One region of the Actinoplanes sp. ATCC 53533 genome, then DNA from elsewhere that is predicted to be linked to it. Evidence: riboswitches for the same ligand, from Rfam matches in the RefSeq annotation. Region 1 holds a riboswitch; the other holds the start of a gene.
What was found. Region 1 has a riboswitch for cyclic di-AMP ahead of DMB66_RS54950 (hypothetical protein). Riboswitches for the same ligand answer to the same signal wherever they lie in the genome.
Positions count from the first base shown of each region.

Region 2: linked by a shared signal. The riboswitch ahead of DMB66_RS28555 (hypothetical protein) and the one ahead of DMB66_RS54950 (hypothetical protein) in region 1 are both predicted to bind cyclic di-AMP.

Region 1 is NZ_QHHV01000309.1:850-9,459, reverse strand. Features, by position in the region: gene DMB66_RS54960 (glycoside hydrolase family 9 protein) at 1-1,248, shown strand, start outside; gene DMB66_RS54955 (helix-turn-helix transcriptional regulator) at 1,330-1,647, opposite strand; gene DMB66_RS54950 (hypothetical protein) at 1,890-2,942, opposite strand; cyclic di-AMP (ydaO/yuaA leader) riboswitch at 2,946-3,099, opposite strand; cyclic di-AMP (ydaO/yuaA leader) riboswitch at 3,366-3,514, shown strand; gene DMB66_RS54945 (hypothetical protein) at 3,518-4,534, shown strand; gene DMB66_RS54940 (DUF1775 domain-containing protein) at 4,966-5,901, shown strand; gene DMB66_RS54935 (phosphatase PAP2 family protein) at 6,189-7,157, shown strand; gene DMB66_RS54930 (hypothetical protein) at 7,455-8,039, shown strand; gene DMB66_RS54925 (hypothetical protein) at 8,381-8,610, opposite strand, start outside.
Region 2 is NZ_QHHV01000094.1:170-8,779, forward strand. Features, by position in the region: partial or broken gene DMB66_RS28550 (ABC transporter ATP-binding protein) at 1-89, shown strand, start outside; gene DMB66_RS28555 (hypothetical protein) at 108-1,193, opposite strand; cyclic di-AMP (ydaO/yuaA leader) riboswitch at 1,197-1,345, opposite strand; cyclic di-AMP (ydaO/yuaA leader) riboswitch at 1,622-1,759, shown strand; gene DMB66_RS28560 (hypothetical protein) at 1,763-2,779, shown strand; gene DMB66_RS28565 (glycoside hydrolase family 65 protein) at 2,847-5,213, opposite strand; gene DMB66_RS28570 (beta-phosphoglucomutase family hydrolase) at 5,254-5,991, opposite strand; gene DMB66_RS28575 (ATP-binding protein) at 6,070-6,609, opposite strand; gene DMB66_RS28580 (hypothetical protein) at 6,667-7,659, opposite strand; gene DMB66_RS28585 (ABC transporter ATP-binding protein) at 7,723-8,610, opposite strand, start outside.

The DNA of each region.
Region 1 (8,610 bases):
CTTGTCGCCATGTTGCTGGTGCAGCGCGACGGGCTCGGCCCGGCCGGGCTCGACGCGGAGACCCGCCACGGCGTCGACTGGCTGGACAAGATGTGGGACGCCGACACCGCCACCCTTTACACCCAGGTCGGGATCGGCAGTGGCCTGAGCACCGGTGACCAACGCTTCCTCGGCGACCACGACACCTGGCGTCTACCCCAGGACGATGACCGCCTCGCCGTCACACCCGGCGACGGCCGCTACTACCAGCGATACCGGCCGGTGTTCCGTGCCGCAGCACCAGGACAGGCGCTGAGCCCAAACCTGGCCGGACGTGTCGCGGCCGCGTTCGCCTTGGCCGCGCAGGTCGAGGCCGCCGCCGAACCGGCCCGGGCGAAGGCCCACCTGGCCGCCGCGGAACAGATCTTCGGCCTGGCCGAGACCGGGGACGTCGGGCAGTTGGTCACTGCCGAGCCGCGCAGCTTCTATCCGGAGGACAGCTGGGCCGACGACCTCGCCGTCGGTGCCACCGAACTGGCGTTGGCCGCCCGGAAGCTGGGTGACCCGCGGGCGCAGGATTGGGCGCGGCAGGCGACGCGTTGGGCGAAGGTCAACGCCGACAACGGCTCCACCGCCGAGCTGAGTGTCTACAACCTCAGCGCCGTCGCCGACGCCGAGCTGGCCCGGGCGCTGACCGCGGCGCCCGTGGCGGGGGCGGAGATCGACGCCGCCGGGCTCGGCCGCGACATGCGGCGCCGGCTCGACGCCGGCGTGAAAGCCGCCGCCGGCAATCCGATGGGCGCCGCTGTCGGCCTCGGCGGATCCGATTACGCCGCCCGGCAACTCGGCTACACCGCCGCCGCCGAACTGTACGAGCATCTGACCGGCGACGGCCGGTACGCGACGTTCGCCACCGCACAGCGCGGCGTCACCCTCGGGGCGAACGGGTGGGGCACGTCGTTGATCGTCGGGGCGGGAACGACCTATCCCCGCTGCCCACACGACCAGATCGCCAGCCTCACCGCCGACGCCGCCACCACGGCGGGCATGGTCGGCGCCGTGGTCAACGGGCCGAATGCCGCCACGCGTATCCACGAACTCATCGCCGATCCCAGCCCGAGTCCCTGCGGCAGTAACACGTTCGCCGCCTACGACCGCGACGACACCCACTACACCGATAATGTGCGGGTCTCAGCCAACACCGAACCGTCGATCGACTTCACCGCCACCAGCCTGCTCGCCTTCGCGCTGACCGCCAAACAGCACTGACCAGGGCGCTCAGCGCGGTCCCGGAATCAGAGGATCGGTGAGCGCCTGGTCATGGTGGGCGGGCCGGTCCGAGACTTGATGCTAGGCGGCATACAGCGCTTCGATCACCAGCCTGCGCCCATGCGGGCCGGCGACCGCGCGCCGGCCCTCGCGGCGCACCGTCACCAAGGCGGCCAGCCGCAGCTTGCCCCGGTGCTGCGACACAGCCGGACGGGCTGCGCCGACCGCCGCCGTCGGCGCCGTGATGTCCCGCTCCCCATCGAGCAGATCGGCCAGCAGCCGCAGTCGGGTCGCGTCGGCCAGCATGGCGAAAGTCGTCGCCGCCCGGTCCACCACGGCGTCGCTCACCGGTTGTTGTTGCACCTCATAGGCACCTGCAACGTTGTCGCGTGCGTACATGAGCACATATTTTGGAGGAGACATCGCACCGGCCCCCGTCCCGTCGAGGGGCGGGTCCGCTACCTGTGCCGAGGGCTGGCAGGAATTCTTGTTCGCTGCAGCGACCGCCTGAGCCGAGACATGTGTGAGCGTGGTGTCCTGGCTGGGGTCCGGCTGGCCGTGCGGACGGCCCGGAGGCTGGCGTAGCGACGGAGTACGGCCTATGTGCGCGAGCAGGTTCTCGCACTCCCGGGCAGTTGCGGTTATCGCATGGACAGGTGCACGTGGTTGGTGTGGTCGCTCGACGGGTCACCGTTGCCGCGGGTGTATGCCTTCCAGCCGCTGCTGGGGAGCCATATCCGCTTGTAGTAGATCACGTAGAGCACACCGAGCCGGCTTGCGTTGTTGATCAGGTAGCTCGCCAGTCGGTCGCCGTATTGTTTGTCGCCGCCTTGGGCGACGCCGCCAAAGGTGCCCTTCTCCACCGAGAGGTCGCAGGCTCGGCCCTTGCCGTGTTCGCCGCTGGCCTGCTGTCGGAAGCATTTCGTGTATCGGGTGAAATCTGCCTTCTGCACTTGGCGCAACGCGTTCAAGGTTCGAGGCGTCAGGCAGCCGCCGGTGGTCGGGTCGTCGGCTGAGCACGACTCATCCGGCAGCGAGCCGTCGGAGTTGCGGCGAGCCGGCGCGGCCGATGCGCTGCTGCCGCTGGGCGCGCCGTTGGAGGCGTCGCCGCCGGCGTTCGCGGCCTTCAGCGCGCCTTCGGCCTGAGTCTTGCGCTTGGCCATGACGGTGACTTGCTTCTGCTGGTCGCGGATCTCCGCGTCGATCGCGAGCTTGGCCTGTTCCTGTTTGGCTCGGGTGTCCTTGAGCTCACGCAGCGCCTGGTCCTGCTTGACGGCCACCGTCTCAAGGGCCTGCACCCGGTCCAGCAGGCTGCCGGTCGACGAGGCGGTGAGCAACGCGGTCATCGGGCCGAGCCGGCCGGTCCGGTACGCCTGCTGGGCGATCTCGTTCAGGGTCGCCTGACGCGGGCCGAGTTCCCCGTCGATCTGCTTGAGCAGGCCGACCAGCTTCTGCTGACGCTTCTGGGAGCGGTCGAGCGCCTCCTGGGCTTCGACGAAACCCTTGGACGCCGCTTCGAGCTGCGCCACGAGGGACTTGGAACCGCCTTCACCGTCGTCACCGTTGTCTCCGGGGGCGGCAACCGGTAGTGGCGCCGCGGAGGCCGGGCCGGCATGAGCGACAACCGGCCCCGACACGGCGACCATCAGCGCGAGCAGGGCTGCGACTCGACGAGGGACAGAGTGGTGCTTCACGTGCCTTCCTTCCGTCGGCCGCCTGCCGAGTTAGCTGACGGGTTCGGGACGGAAGCGATCCCTACCGCCCGCGTTCCCTGCACACGGTGCGGATTCACCCCACTACCTGGGCCTTGGTTCCCCGGCTCGCGATGTGGCGATTAGGCGGCGGTCTCCGTTCGGTAACGCAGACCGCGACGAACGATACCGGCAAATTCCCGATTCACCACCCTGGATACAGCGTGCAATGCAATAACCACGGCGGGTAAGCAAAATGGTTCATCCAGGAATCGTGGATAACCATTGATTATGGCAAGATTCACAGATTGCAGAGCGTTGTTGCAGGGTGACAATTCTTCTCTCCGTTGCGGTGCTGATCCAGCTGACGGTTGTCGGGTAGTATCGCGTCCGGTCACCGCCAGGAGGCGCCGTCCCCAAGGCGCCGGCGGGCCGCCGCCCAATCGCCCATAGGCGAACCGGGGAACCATTCATGTGGGGTGAGTCGGCTCCGCGCGGTCACGCGCGGTGCCGTAGGGAGCGCTTCCATCCCGAACCCGTCAGCTAACCCGGTCGGCGGTCACACGGAAGGAACATGCATGACGGCCAATCCCCGCCGGTGGCTGGTGCTCGCCCTGGCACCGCTCGTCGCCGCATCACTGGTCATGGCTGCTGGATCGGCGGCCAGCGCGGAGCCGGACGGCAGCACGGCGACGCCGAAGGAAGCCGATGACAGTCCGATGCTGGTGGACGTGTTGACCACCACCGGACGCCGGTTCGTCGCCGCGAAGGCTGCCGTGGGCAAATCCGCCAAGACGCAGTTGCGCCTGGCACTCGACGTGAAGGCTGCGGAGGCCAGGCGCGACTCGCTGATCCCCCAGGTGCAGGCCGTCGCGGGTCAGCAATACCGCACCGGCAGCATCTCCGCCATGAGTTTCCTGCTGAAAAGCGAGACTCCTGGCGGTTTCGTGCAGAAGGCCATCTCGCTGGCAGAGATCAACAGGGTCAACGACGGTAAGCTGCGCGAACTCAACGCCGCGATCGCCGACGTCGCGGCCGCGAAGGATCGCCTCGACCGGGAGGTCAAGGCCCAGCGGCAGAGCCTCGCAGTCATGAGTAAACAGAAAGAGGCGGCCGAGAAGGCACTCGCGGTGGTCGGCGGCAAAAGCCTCACCGGTGGTTACGTCTCGGCCAAATCGCCGGTGGCCGCCGCCGCTCCTCGTAACTCCGACGGCGGGTTCACCCCGGAGTCCTGCACCGTTGACGATCCGACGACCGGTGGCTGCATCACAGCCCGTACCGCGAACATGCTGAAGCAGGCCAAGAAGGCCGACTTCAACCGGTTCGTCGGCTGTTACCGTCCCGGCGGGCCTTTCGAGCACCCGAAGGGCCGTGCCTGCGACTGGTCGCTGCAGGAGAAGGGGTTTTCCAACGCCAGGAACGCCGACATGAAGAACTACGGCAACGACCTCATGGCGTTCCTGGTCCGAAACGCCGACCGGCTGGGCATCTTGTACGTGATCTGGTACCGGCAGGTCTGGTTCCCGGCCAGCGGCTGGTCGCCGTACACCGGACCGCTCGACCACTACGACCACGTGCACGTCTCGATGCTCTGAGCTCCGCAGTCACGCGAGGACGCCCCGGGACCCGTGTGGACCGAGGGGTTCATCGCCGGCTTGGGCCCGATGTTCGTGACGTGCCGCACCAGGGCCAGCCGACCGGTCCGGCGCCGATCCAACCAGCCAGGTCCTTATTCGATGCCGGTCATCGCCGGGCGGACCGAGCGCGCCCCCCAGTTCACCGCCATGCTCAACGGGAGCAGGGCGGCCAACCGGAGCCACAGCCGCAAGGGATCCGACCGTGATCTGGCGGAACAGGGCACAGAGCCCCGCAGCACCACCTGGTTGCTGTCAACGCCCGGACGGGGTAACACCTCCATGGGCGACGCCGGCACGGCCCGTCCACCGGCCTCGATCCGCCCTGCGGGCACTGCGATCCAGGGTCGGCCGAATTGAACCATTCGGCGTCGCAGTCCGAACTACCTGTCATGAGGCTTCGAATTCAACGGCGCGTCAGCGTGCTGGCACTCGCCGCCGCCGCCGGGTCGCTGTTCGTCGGCAGCCCGGCACTGGCCGACGCATCAGTCAACCCCGCGAGCGCACCCCAGCAAAGCGGCGTCAATCTGACATTCCGCGTCACCAACACGTCGCTGTCGGCACCGATCACGAAGGTGAAGGTCTCGCTGCCTGTAGACATGGCGGTCGCCGAGGTCTACCCACTGTCGGTGCCCGACTGGGCGCCGCAGATCACCCAGAAGCGCCTGGCGAAGCCGATCACCACGATGACCATGGGAACGCCGGTCTCGGAGGTCACCTCGGCGATCACGTGGACGGCCGTGCCGGGCAAGACGATCGCCCCGGGCAAGTCGGCGGACCTCCGGGTGGCCTTGGGACCGCTGCCCACGACCTCGACGATGTCCTTCCTGGTTGAACCGACGTATGCCGGGGGCGAGGCCGGCCCGACGATACCGCCGACGGTGCTGAGACTGACGGCCCCCGTGCCGGGTCAGCAGCCCGCCGCGCAGGGCCACGGCGGCGCGACCAGCGGCACAGACACCGCATCAGCGGCCGAGCAGGCCCAGTTCGCCCGATTGGTCGCCGACGCGACGGCAGCCCCCAGTCCGTGGACCTTCGCCGGATGGATTCTCGCGGCGCTGTGCGCGGCGGCCGCCGGCGTTATGGTCCTGCGGTCACGCCGCCGGCCAGCCGCCGCAGCGCCGGCCACCGGCGGCCCAGCCGCCACGACGGCGCCCGCGGGCGACCCTTCGACCGCGGCCACAGCGGCCACCGACACATCCGAGGCCGACGGTTCCACTGACCTCGACGGGGGCGACGGTTCATCCCGGGATCCAGTGACGTCCAGCGCCACAAAGACGAAGATCACCGCTTGGGCGTACCGGGACGGCCCACGCGACGAAAGCTGACGGGTGGCACCTCCAGTACGGCACCGGAGTGCTGCGCTCGGTACCGGGCTGGGTGCACGTTGACGGCTAGTTCGAGGTCGGACGTTGAGTCACAGCCTGACGTCAGTCAACGATCGGGTTGTCGGCTGAGGCTATCGCCGACATCGGCGTTGAGCAGGGCCGGTGGGCCCACTGTTCCAGAGAATGCATGCTTAACGGGCTGATCTCAGCCGACGCTATGGTGTCGAGCCACTGCGGTGTCGCCCAGGGGTCGTGGACGCGGTCTCGCTACGCTTCGCCGTGTGACGATGCTGCAAGCCCCGCCTGAGACGACGACCGTGCCTGCGCCTGGCGCCCTGGCCAAACGGCGCATCCTCGGCATCCTGATCTGGGCGACGGCGTTCGGGATCTTCGTCGGGTTCGTCGGGGTGCCCAGCAGCGACCCGATGGCGGTTTTCGGCTGGCTCTGGCTGGCGACCATTGCCTGGCGTAACCACCTGCCGTGGAAGCAGCACCTGCTCTTCCTGCGCGACTGGCTGCCGATCGTCTTGCTGCTGATGGTCTACAACGTCTCGCGTGGATACGCGGACGGCCTACGCGAGCCGTACGTCACCCCGCTGATCGAGGCTGACAAGGCGATGTTCGGCTGGCTCACCGGCGGGCAGGTGCCGACGACCTGGCTGCAGCAGCATCTCTACGACGGCACTACCCCGTGGTGGATGGCGGTCGTCACGGTGGTTTACGTCTCACACTTCTTCGTCGTGCCTACCATCGCGGTGGTGCTGTGGCTGCGCACCCGGCCGTTGTGGGCTCGGTTCGTCCGACGCTGGTTCACCCTGTGCCTGGCCGGGTTGATCACGTACTTCGTCTACCCGGCCGCGCCGCCGTGGTGGGCCAGCGACAAGGGGAAACTGGCCGAGAAGGTGACCCTGATATCCGATCGAGGCTGGGACGTGATCGGATTGCAGGGCGCCGGCAACACGCTGAACGAGCTGCGGGTAGATCAGTCCAACCCGGTTGCGGCGATGCCGTCGCTGCATACCGCGTGGGCCCTGATGGCGGTGGTCTTCTTCCTGCCGATGGTGCGCAAGCGATGGTGGCCGCTGTTGCTGACGTATCCGATCGCGATGACGTTCACGCTGGTCTACACCGGTGAGCACTACATCATCGATGTGCTGGTCGGCTGGCTCTACGTGGGGGCGGTGTTTCTGCTGGTACGGCTCGCAGAGCGGTGGTGGGCCGCCCGGCAGCGTACATTGCGTTCGTCCGTCCGCTAAGGGGCCCCGCCAGCTGCGGTGTCCGACATCGAGATCCCCCAGAGCATGGCTGACAAGCACTGGTCCCGGCAGGACGACGGCCGATCCACCGTGACAACAGGATCCCCGACCCGACCTGACGACGATGTCCCACGGTTGGGTGAGCCGGATTCGTGTGGCGGCGGGTTGTGGCCGTCCCTGGCTGGTTGTCGGCAAATATGCGATGGCGACGTGTTGCCCTCGTTCGGTGGCATGACAGCCGTTCGCCTACTGTGGGTAGCTCACAATGTTTGACCAGCAGATGAGGTAGAAGACTTGATGGCGTTGCCCGAGTTGACCGTCATGCAGCAGTCGTTCGAGTTGCTGTACCAACTGGATCCGCAAGCCCGGCGGCGGGTCCTGAAGTGGGTCAAGGCCGCACTCGACGAAGCCGACTCGGCCCCCGTGTCGGCAGCGACCTCGCACCTCGATGCCGAGGTGCCACAGACGACCGACCCCGACGACACCAGTGTCGTCGATGAGCCCGCCGCCGCCGACATCGCCGGCGAACCCGCCTCCGCGGTGGAGAGCGGTTCGCCGGCCGACGACCGGGATGGGGCCACGACGCCAGCGGCATCGAGCCCGGCACCGGCGGCCGACCCGCCCGGACGGCGCGCCGCGAAGCCCGTGCGAGGCCGGGCCAAGTCCAAGACCGCAACCCCGCCGGTGGAAGCGTCCCCGGTCGTCGGCGCCGACCGGCGTGGCCGGCCGCCTGCCGACGAGATCATGCGGGTGTACAAGCAGGTGGACGGCAAGCTGACCGAGCTGGCCAAGCACTACGGCAAGCCGTACGGCACCATCCAAGGCTGGGCCAGCACTCTACGCGAACAGGGATATCCCATCGGTCGCTCCCGCAAGTCCTAACCCGCACACCGCCACCGGCCTCCGCCTCACAGCAGCGCGGAGGCCGTCGCGCCAGCACTGGGCGTCGGTGCTCGGGGGTTCACTGGTCGGGTCGCGAGGATCAGCAGGTGCACGTCGACGTCGTGACCGGCGGGCGCCCGGATCTGGGCCGGTCGCTCAGCGCCCGCATACCCCGCTGCGGCAATCCCACCGAACTTTACGCACCGTGCACGGTGTGCAGCCGATGCGGCGGGCGATGACCGCGTTCGGGGTCCTGCCCGCGGCGGCGAGCAGGATCCTGACTCGCTGGACCTGCCGGAACTCGCCACTGACCTGGTTACTGACCGGGTCAGGGCTTTACTCTACGGCGACGCTGAGGCGGCGTCGTGAACGGTTTGTTCGAGATCCGTCATGCTGGCAGACAGTACGGCGGCCAATAGCGCGTCGTCGGGATGCCGAGCGGCGGCCAAGGCTGCCGCCTGCACTTGAATCGCGCTTCGCCCGAGCCGGCGCATGATCTCGGCGGTTGCCTGCAGCTCGTCATATCCACGCGGTTGCGTCAGCCAGTGGTGAATCGGGTTCACGGCGGTGG
Region 2 (8,610 bases), on a different contig from region 1:
GGGCCATCTGGCTCGAGTCCGGCCTGATCCGCGCCGACGGACCCACCGACGACGTGCTGAAGGAGTACGAGGCCTACGTCAAGCGGTAGGCCCCGCACTCCCCTCGGTCAGCGCATCGACAGGTGCACGTGGTTGGTGTGATCGCTCGACGGGTCGCCGCCGGCGCCGGAATACGACTTCCAGCCGCTGCTGGGCAGCCAGATCCGCCGGAACCAGATGACGTAGAGCACACCGAGCCGGCTGGCGTTACTGATGAAATAGTTCGCCAGCCGGTTGCCGTAATCCTTGCTGCTCCCGGTCGCGTCGCCGCCGAAGCCGTTCTTGTCGGCGGCGAAGTCGCAGGCCCGGCCCTTCGGGTGCTCACCGCTGTTCTGCTCGCGGAAGCACGCGACGAAGCGGGTGAAACCATCCTTCTTCGCCTCCTGCATCGCGTGCAGGGTGCGCGGTGTGATGCAGCCCGAAGTGGTCGGGTCGTTGACGCTGCACGACTCGTCCGGCAGCGAGCCGTCCGAGTTGCGCCGGGCGGCCGAGGCCACTGAGCTGTTGCCGCCGCCGCCGCTGCTGGTAGTAGTTGATCCGCTGTCGCCGGACGAGTCGTTCGCCGCGCTGGCGGCGTTGGCCGCCTTGAGGGCGCTCTCCGCCTGGTTCTTGCGCTTGGCCATGACGTCGACCTGACGCTGCCCATCACGGACTGCGGTGTCGATCGCCACCTTCGCCTGCTGCTGCTGGGTCTTGACGCCCTTGAGATCGCGCACCGCGCGGTCCTGCTTGACGGCGATCATCTCCAGGGTCTGCGCCCGGTCCAGCATGCTGTCGGCGGAGTTGGCGGTGATCAGCGCCGCCATCGGCCCGAGCCGGCCGGTGCGGTACGTCTGCTGGACGATCTTGTCCAGCGCCGCCTGCTTGGGGCCGAGATCGGCGTCGATCTCCTTGAGCTTGGCGGTCAGCTGCTGCTGACGCTTTTTGGAACGCTCCAGGGCTTCCTTGGCCTCGACGAAGCCCTTGGACGCCTCTTCGAGCTGCTGGACCAGGGACTTCGAGCCGCCCTCGCCGTCGTCGCCCGAGTCGCCCGGCGCGGCGAGGGGGCGGGGGGCCGCGGAGGCGGAGGTGGGGGCGGCGAGCGCCAGCCCTGTGGTGGCGACGAGGACCGCGAGCACGGTCGCTAATCGCCGGCGGACGGGTTTGAACCTCACGAACATTCCTTCCGTCGGCCGCCGACCGGGTTAGCTGACGGGTTCGGGATGGAAGTGATCCCTACGGATCCGCGCGGGCACGCTGATCCGATTCACCCCATTACTCGGGTGGTTCCCCGGCTCGCCTTGCGGCGATTAGGCGGCGGTCTGCGCTGAGACCGTGACGAAGACTACCCATCAATGCTAGGAATCGACAGTCGTCGTACCCTATGCGACCGACTAAGCACTCGGGGTGAGCGACTACAGAGAGAGTGCAACGACTCACATTGATATGTCGTTACGGCCCATGACCTCGTCATTCCATCGAGTGGTAACGGAAAGTCGTTGTGCGGTAACGCTTTTACGCCCGCGGGAGGCCTGCCACCTGGGCCGTTGTCAGGTAAGCTGGCCGCCGGTTACTGCCACAGAGGTGCCGCCCCCAAGGCACCGGCAGCCCACCATCTAATCGTCGCAAGATGAGCCGGGGAACCACAGAGACACCGGGGTGAATCCACGAGTCAGTGGTAGGGATCGCTTCCGTCCCGAACCCGTCAGCTAACCCGGCCGGTGGTCACGCGGAAGGATTCTGAATGACGGCAAGACCCCGCCGGTGGCAGATTCTCGCCCTGGCACCGCTCGCCGCGGTCGCGATGATGTTCGCGCCCGCATCCCCGGCGAATGCCGCCCCGGACGACCCGGCGGCCACCGCCGACGACGGCGACGACAATCCGCTGTTGAACGACGTGCTCGACTCCACGGGCCGGCGTTACCTGACGGCGAAGGCGGCGGTCGCGAAGTCGACCAAGGCTCAGCTCGGCTACTCCCTGCGCGTCAAGGACGCCGAGGCGAAGCGCGACAAGCTGCTGCCCGAGGTGGGTGCGGTCGCCGCGCAGCAATACCGCACCGGCGGCATATCGACGATGGGCTTCCTGCTCAACACCGACGGCCCGGACGGCTTCCTCAAGAAGGCGGTCTCCCTTGAGGAGATCAACGCCCTCAACGACGGCAAGCTGCGCGAGCTCGACGAGGCCATCGACGCGGTGAGCAAGGCCAAGGCCCGCCTCGACCAAGAGGTCAAGACCCAGAAGCAGAACTTCGCGCTGATGGCAAAGCAGAAGGAATCGGCCGAGAAGGCCCTGGCCCAGGTCGGCGGCAAGACGGTGACCGGCGGCTTCGTGGTCGCCAAGTCCAAGGTCGCCGCGCCGGCGCCGCGCAACTCCGACGGCGAGTTCGGCCCGGAGTCCTGCAACGTCGACGACCCGACCACGGGTGGCTGCATCACGGCGCGCACCTCGCACATGTACAAGGAAGTGAAGAAGGCGGGGTTCAACCGATTCGTCGGTTGTCACCGCAACGGCGGCCCGTTCGAGCATCCCAAGGGCCGCGCCTGCGACTGGTCCCTGCAGAAGAGCGGATTCTCGCCCTGGCACAACCGGGACACCCGGGAGTACGGCAACAACCTGATGGCCTTCCTGGTGCGTAACGCCGACCGACTGGGCATCCTCTACGTGATCTGGAACAAGCAGATCTGGCAGCCCGCCAGCGGCTGGCACTCGTACAGCGGCCCCAGCGACCATACGGACCACGTACACGTCTCCATGCTTTAGCGCGACAGCGCGAAGAAGCCCCCGGTCCTCCTCGCGGAGGACCGGGGGCTTCTTTCTTTTTCGGTCTTCAGGCCCGGGTGGCCCGGCGGACCGGGGAGCGACCGGCCGGCTGGGTCGGCGCCGGGCCGGTCGGCGGCGCCGGCGGGATCGGCAGCACGACCGGCTTCACCTGGGTGATGGTGACCTCCTTGCCGTGGTGCAGCAGGTCGAGACGGGCCGAGCCGCCGCCGTTGCGCAGCGAGTAGGTGACCTCCTCCGCCGTCACCTCCACCCGCAGTCGCAGGCCACGCCAGAGCAGCGAGAACTCCAGACCGGTGATCCGGCTCGGCAGCCGGGGCGCGAAGGACAGCTGCCCGTTGAAGTCCCGCATCCCGCCCAGGCCCGCCACCAGGGCGATCCAGGAACCCGCCAGCGACGCCACGTGCACGCCGTCGCGGGCGTTCTGGTGCAGGTCGTGCAGGTCCATCAGGGCGGCCTCGCCCAGGTAGTCGTGGGCCAGCTCCACGAAGCCCACCTCGGCGGCCATCACGGCCTGCACACAGGCCGACAGCGACGAGTCCCGCACGGTACGGGCGTCGTAGTACGCGAAGTTGCGGGCCTTCTCCTCCGGCGTGAAGGCGTCACCGCGCACGTACATCGCCATGACCAGGTCGGCCTGCTTGACCACCTGCTTGCGGTACAGGTCGAAGTACGGGTAGTTCAGCAGCAGCGGGTAGGCCTCCGGCGGAGTGTTCTCGAAGTCCCACTCCTGCAGCCGGGTGAAGCCCTCCGACTGCTGGTGCACGGCCAGCTCGCGGTCGTACGGGATGTGCACCGACGCCGCCGCATCCCGCCAGGACGCCGACTCCTCGTCGTCCACGCCCAGCTTGCGGGCCAGTTCCGGATGGCGCTTGGCCGCGTCCGCCGCGGCGAGCATGTTCTGCTGCGCCATCAGGTTGGTGTAGACGTTGTCGTTGACCACGGCTGTGTATTCGTCCGGGCCCGTGACGCCGTCGATGTGGAAGCGGCCGTGCCGGTCGTGGTGCCCGAGCGAGCGCCACAGCCGGGCGGTCTCGATGAGCAGCTCCAGGCCGTACTCGCGCTCGAAGTCGTGGTCGCCGGTCGCCGAGACGTAGCGCCGCACGGCGTCGGCGATGTCGGCTCCGATGTGGAACCCGGCGGTGCCGGCGGGCCAGTACGCCGAGCACTCCTGCCCGCGGATGGTGCGCCACGGGAAGGCCGCGCCCTGCAGGCCGAGGGTCTGCGCGCGCTCCCGGGCGAGATCCAGAGTGGAGTGCCGCCAGCGCAGCACGTCCGCGGCCGCCGCCGGCTGGGTGTAGGTCAGGGCCGGCAGCACGAAGGTCTCCGCGTCCCAGAACGTGTGGCCGTCGTAGCCGGGGCCGGTGAGGCCCTTGGAGCCGATCGGCCGCTGCTCGGCGCGGGCACCGGCCTGCAGGGTGTGGAAGAGGCCGAAGCGGACGGCCTGCTGCACCTCGGGGTCACCCTCGACCTTGACGTCGGAGTGGTCCCAGAACGCGTCCAGGTATTCCCGCTGGGCCTCGACCAGGCCCTCCCAGCCGTCCAGCCGGGCGCTGGCGAGCGCGGCACCGACCTGGTCGCGCACCGCGGGCAGCGACCGGTTGCTCGACCAGCCGTACGCGGCGATCTTCACGACCCGGAGCTTCTGGCCCGGCTCGAGCTTGCAGGCGACGGTGGTGCGCAGCCAGTCCGGGTGGCCCTCGGTGGTGACGGCGTGCTTGCCCGGCGTCTCCACCAGGTGCTCCATCGCCGCGGCCATCCGCAGATCGCTGGCCTTGGTCCGGTGCACGAGCAGGCCGCCGGTGCGCTGCTCCAGCATCTCCTCGGCCTGCAGCGGGTGGTCCAGCACCGCCGCGACCCGCGGGTCCTTGCTGGTCGGCGGAAGCTGCTCGTTGGCCACCAGCTCGGACTGCAGGATCAGCCGGGCGGAGGCGTCGAGCGGCTCGACCTCGTAGAGGAAGGCGACGATCGCACGATGGGTGAAGGACACCATCCGGACCGTGCGGACGCGGATAGCCTGCCCGGAGGGCGAGACCCACTCCACGACCCGCTCCAGCGTGCCCGCGCGCAGGTCCAGGCTGCGCTCGTGGGAGCGCAGCTCGCCATACCGCACGTCGAACGGCTCGTCGTCGACGAGCAGGCGCATGAGCTTGGCGTTGGTGACGTTGACCATCGTCTGACCCGACTCGGGGAAGCCGTAACCCGCCTCGGCGTACGGCAGCGGGCGCAGCTCGTAGAACGAGTTGAGGTAGGTCCCAGGCAGGCCGTGCGGCTCGCCCTCGTCCAGGTTCCCCCGGAGGCCGATATGGCCGTTGGCCAGGGCGAAGACCGATTCGGACTGAGCCAGCAGGTCCAGGTCCAGCCGGGTCTCCCTGATGTGCCAGGGGTCGACGGGGTAGGCCCGTTCACGGATCACGGTGGTGCCTCTCGAACTGAAGAAAAGTCTGTAAGGGGGGTTACTTCAGGAGCTCGGCGAGGTCCTGCACGACGATGTCGGCGCCGTGCTCGCGGAGCGCGTCGGCCTGGCCGACCCGGTCCACGCCGACCACGATGCCGAAGCCGCCGGCCTTGCCGGCGGCCACGCCGGCCAGAGCGTCCTCGAACACCGCGCACTGCTCCGGGGTCACACCGAGCAGCTTCGCTCCGTAGAGGAAGGTGTCCGGCGCGGGCTTACCCGGCAGGTTTTCCGTGCGGGCGGTGACACCGTCCACGCGCACCTCGAGGAGGTCCGCGATGCCGGCCGCCCGCAGCACGTCCGCGCAGTTGGCGCTGGCCGACACGACCGCACGCCGCAGCCCGGCGTCCCGGACGGCGTGCAGGTAGTCGACCGAGCCAGGGTAGACCTGCACGGCGCCTTCCTGGATCTTCTGCAGGACGAGCTCGTTCTTGCGGTTACCGATGCCGTTGACGGTCTCCGCGTCGGGACTGTCGTCGGGCGCGCCTTCGGGCAGGGTGATGCCCCGCGAGGCGAGGAACGTCCGGACTCCGTCGGCGCGTGGCCGGCCGTCGACATACTGATGGTAGTCGGGGCCGGAATCGAACGGCACGAACGGCTGGCCCTCGTGCTGGGACCACGTCCGGAGGAACGCGTCGAAGGTCTGTTTCCACGCGGCGTTATGGACCAGGGCGGTCTGCGTGAGCACGCCGTCGAGGTCGAAGAGGCACGCCGTCACATGAGGAGGTAGTCCAAGCACTGGCCCAATGTAGTCGCCCCGGATGGCCGACACGCCTCAATGCGCACGATCACATTTCCACGGCGTTTCATTCCTGGTTCAGCTGGCCGTCGCACCATGGTTGACCAGGCCAGACGTGGTATCGCCGCTGGGTAGATTCAGACAGAGTCCGATAGTCGTCCCAATCGGGCCGGTGGCCATCGTCACCTCGTCGCACAGTTGGTGCGCCAGCCAGATGCCCCGGCCACCCACCTCGAACGCCGCCGGCGCCGCCGGCGGCCGGCGGAACTGCTCCGGGATGCCCGGCCCCGAGTCGGTCACCGTGCAGCACACCACCGCGCCGGTTTGGCACAGCACGATACGGCCCTGACCGCCGGCGTGCAGCACGGCGTTGGTGATCACTTCGTTGATCGCAAGCACGAAGCCCGCCAACCGGTCGCCCGGCAGAACGGCTTCCAGCCGCGCGGTGACCTCGTGGCGGACGACGGTGATCCCGTCGCGGCCGAACCGCCGGTCCAGCAGGATCGACCGACCTGAATCGGAGCACGAACGACCTGGATCGGAGTGCACGGGGGTGACGTCCGGCAACTCCCTGCCCGGAGCCGGACGCAGCACGTCGTGGTCGACAGTTTCCTCCACTGCCGAGCAGCCTACGCCGCGTACCGCCTCCGTGGCAGCAACGGAATCGGGATTCGGTCAGAACAGGTTCGACAGGGTCCGGAAGATCTCCGCGTAGAAGTTTCCGTCGATGTCTCGGTACAGGCTGAATTTCATCCCCGGGCTGCCGAAGAACGGCCGCAGGGTCCACGCCAGCTGCGTGCCGACGAAGCCGAAGAGCAGGATCCAGACGTAGAGCAGGGTCATGCTCGGCGGCGTGGGCTGGCTCTGCCGCGGCGGTAGCACCGGGCGCTGGTGCGGGTTCGCGATCGGGGTCAGCATGTAGCCCGGCGGCACCACGGGCGGCGTGTACGCGGGTGCGGGCGCGGGCGCGGGCGCGGTGATCGTCGCGGTGCCACCGCTGCCGTTGGCCGGCACGGCGTCGGGCGCGGCGGTGGATGCTGCGGTGGGCGCGGCGGTGGAAGCGAGCGCAGGAGTGGCCGGAGCCGCGGCCGGCGCTTGCTGCTGCACTGCCGGCTTCAACGGCGCCAGCAGGCCGTTCTCGTTCAGCACCCGCATGCCGCCGGTCAGGAAGCGCAGCCCGACCAGGGCCGAGAGCGCCAGGATGGCCACGTTCAGCAGTTTGAAGAACCCGTAGTCGGGTGCGGTGATGAGGAAGAACAGCGCGATCGGCGCGAACGCCATCGCCAGCATCGCGGTGACGGTCAGGGCCACCATGACCAGCGCCAGCGACTGCCGGATCGACAGCCGGGCGCCGAAGACCAGGTTGAACAGGTACAGGGTCGGCAGGCAGATGGCGAGCGTCACCAGAAAGAGCAGCGGCAGCTTCACCGCCGAGGTCAGCGCCATCTGCACGCCGTGGAACGAGCCGAGCACCGCGCCGTAGCAGGCCAGTGCCACCCCCGAGCTGAGCAGCATCTGAGACGTCAGGCGGGTGAGGGATCGGTCCTCTACCACCTGCTGCCAGATGCTCTGTCTGTCGCGCAGAATGCGTTCGATCACCAGAAGTCCGGATGCGTTGGCCACGTCCGTCCCCTCCTCCACCTCAACGACGTCGATACGCCATCGCACCGACGTAGGCGGGACGATATGCCATCCCGTCAACCTCGGCGAGAGGTCGATTCATCAGACTTTTCAGCGCCAACCGATATCGATGCGATCCCCGCGCTCGTCGAAGAAGTGCAGGGCGTCCATCCGTACGCTGATCGCCAGCGGATGCCCCGGCGAGACCGCCGGGTAGGGCGCCAGCCGGACGGCCAGCTCGGCGGGCCGCCGGTGATGCCGGCCGGGGTCGCTGAGCACGGACGTCTTCTCCGGGTCCTCGCGTTCCAGCACGGCCTTGTCCGGGCGCTTGGTGAGCCGCTGCAGCGCTCCCCCGATCCGGCGCAGCGCGCCGGTCTCGGTGTCGGTGTCGGTGACCGCCTTGCCCAGCTCGTCGACGACCACGGCGGTCGCCCCGATGTCGAGAAAGGCCAGCGACTCGTGACCGTGGTGTTCGAGGTAGCGGATGCGCCCCTGCAGCACGTCGCCCGGGGTGTCCGGGGCGACCGGGGTGAGCGCCTCCGCGCGCATGCCGACGACGATCCGCTCGCCGTGGTAGTGCGAGATGGCCCGCGCCCGGATGTCGTTCCAGGGCAGGTAGAGGGCCTGCTCTCCGAGGTTGAGCGCGATGTAGCGGTCCAGGTGCACATAGACGGACGCCTCTAGCAGGTTCATCCGTGGGGCGCCGAGGAAGGCCGCGACGTAGAGGGTGGCCGGGCGGCCGTACACCTCGGTCGGCGTGCCCAGGTCCTGCAGCACCCCCTTGCGCATGATCGCCACCCGGTCCGCCATGGTCAGCGCCTCGGCCTGGTCGTGGGTGACGTACATGGTGGTGACGCCGAGCTCTCGGGTGAGCCCGGTGATCTCGGCGCGCAGCTCCGCGCGCAGCCCGCTGTCCAGGTTGGACAGCGGCTCGTCCATCAGGAACAGGCCCGGCCGGCGCACTATCGCCCGGCCCATCGCGACCCGCTGGCGCTGACC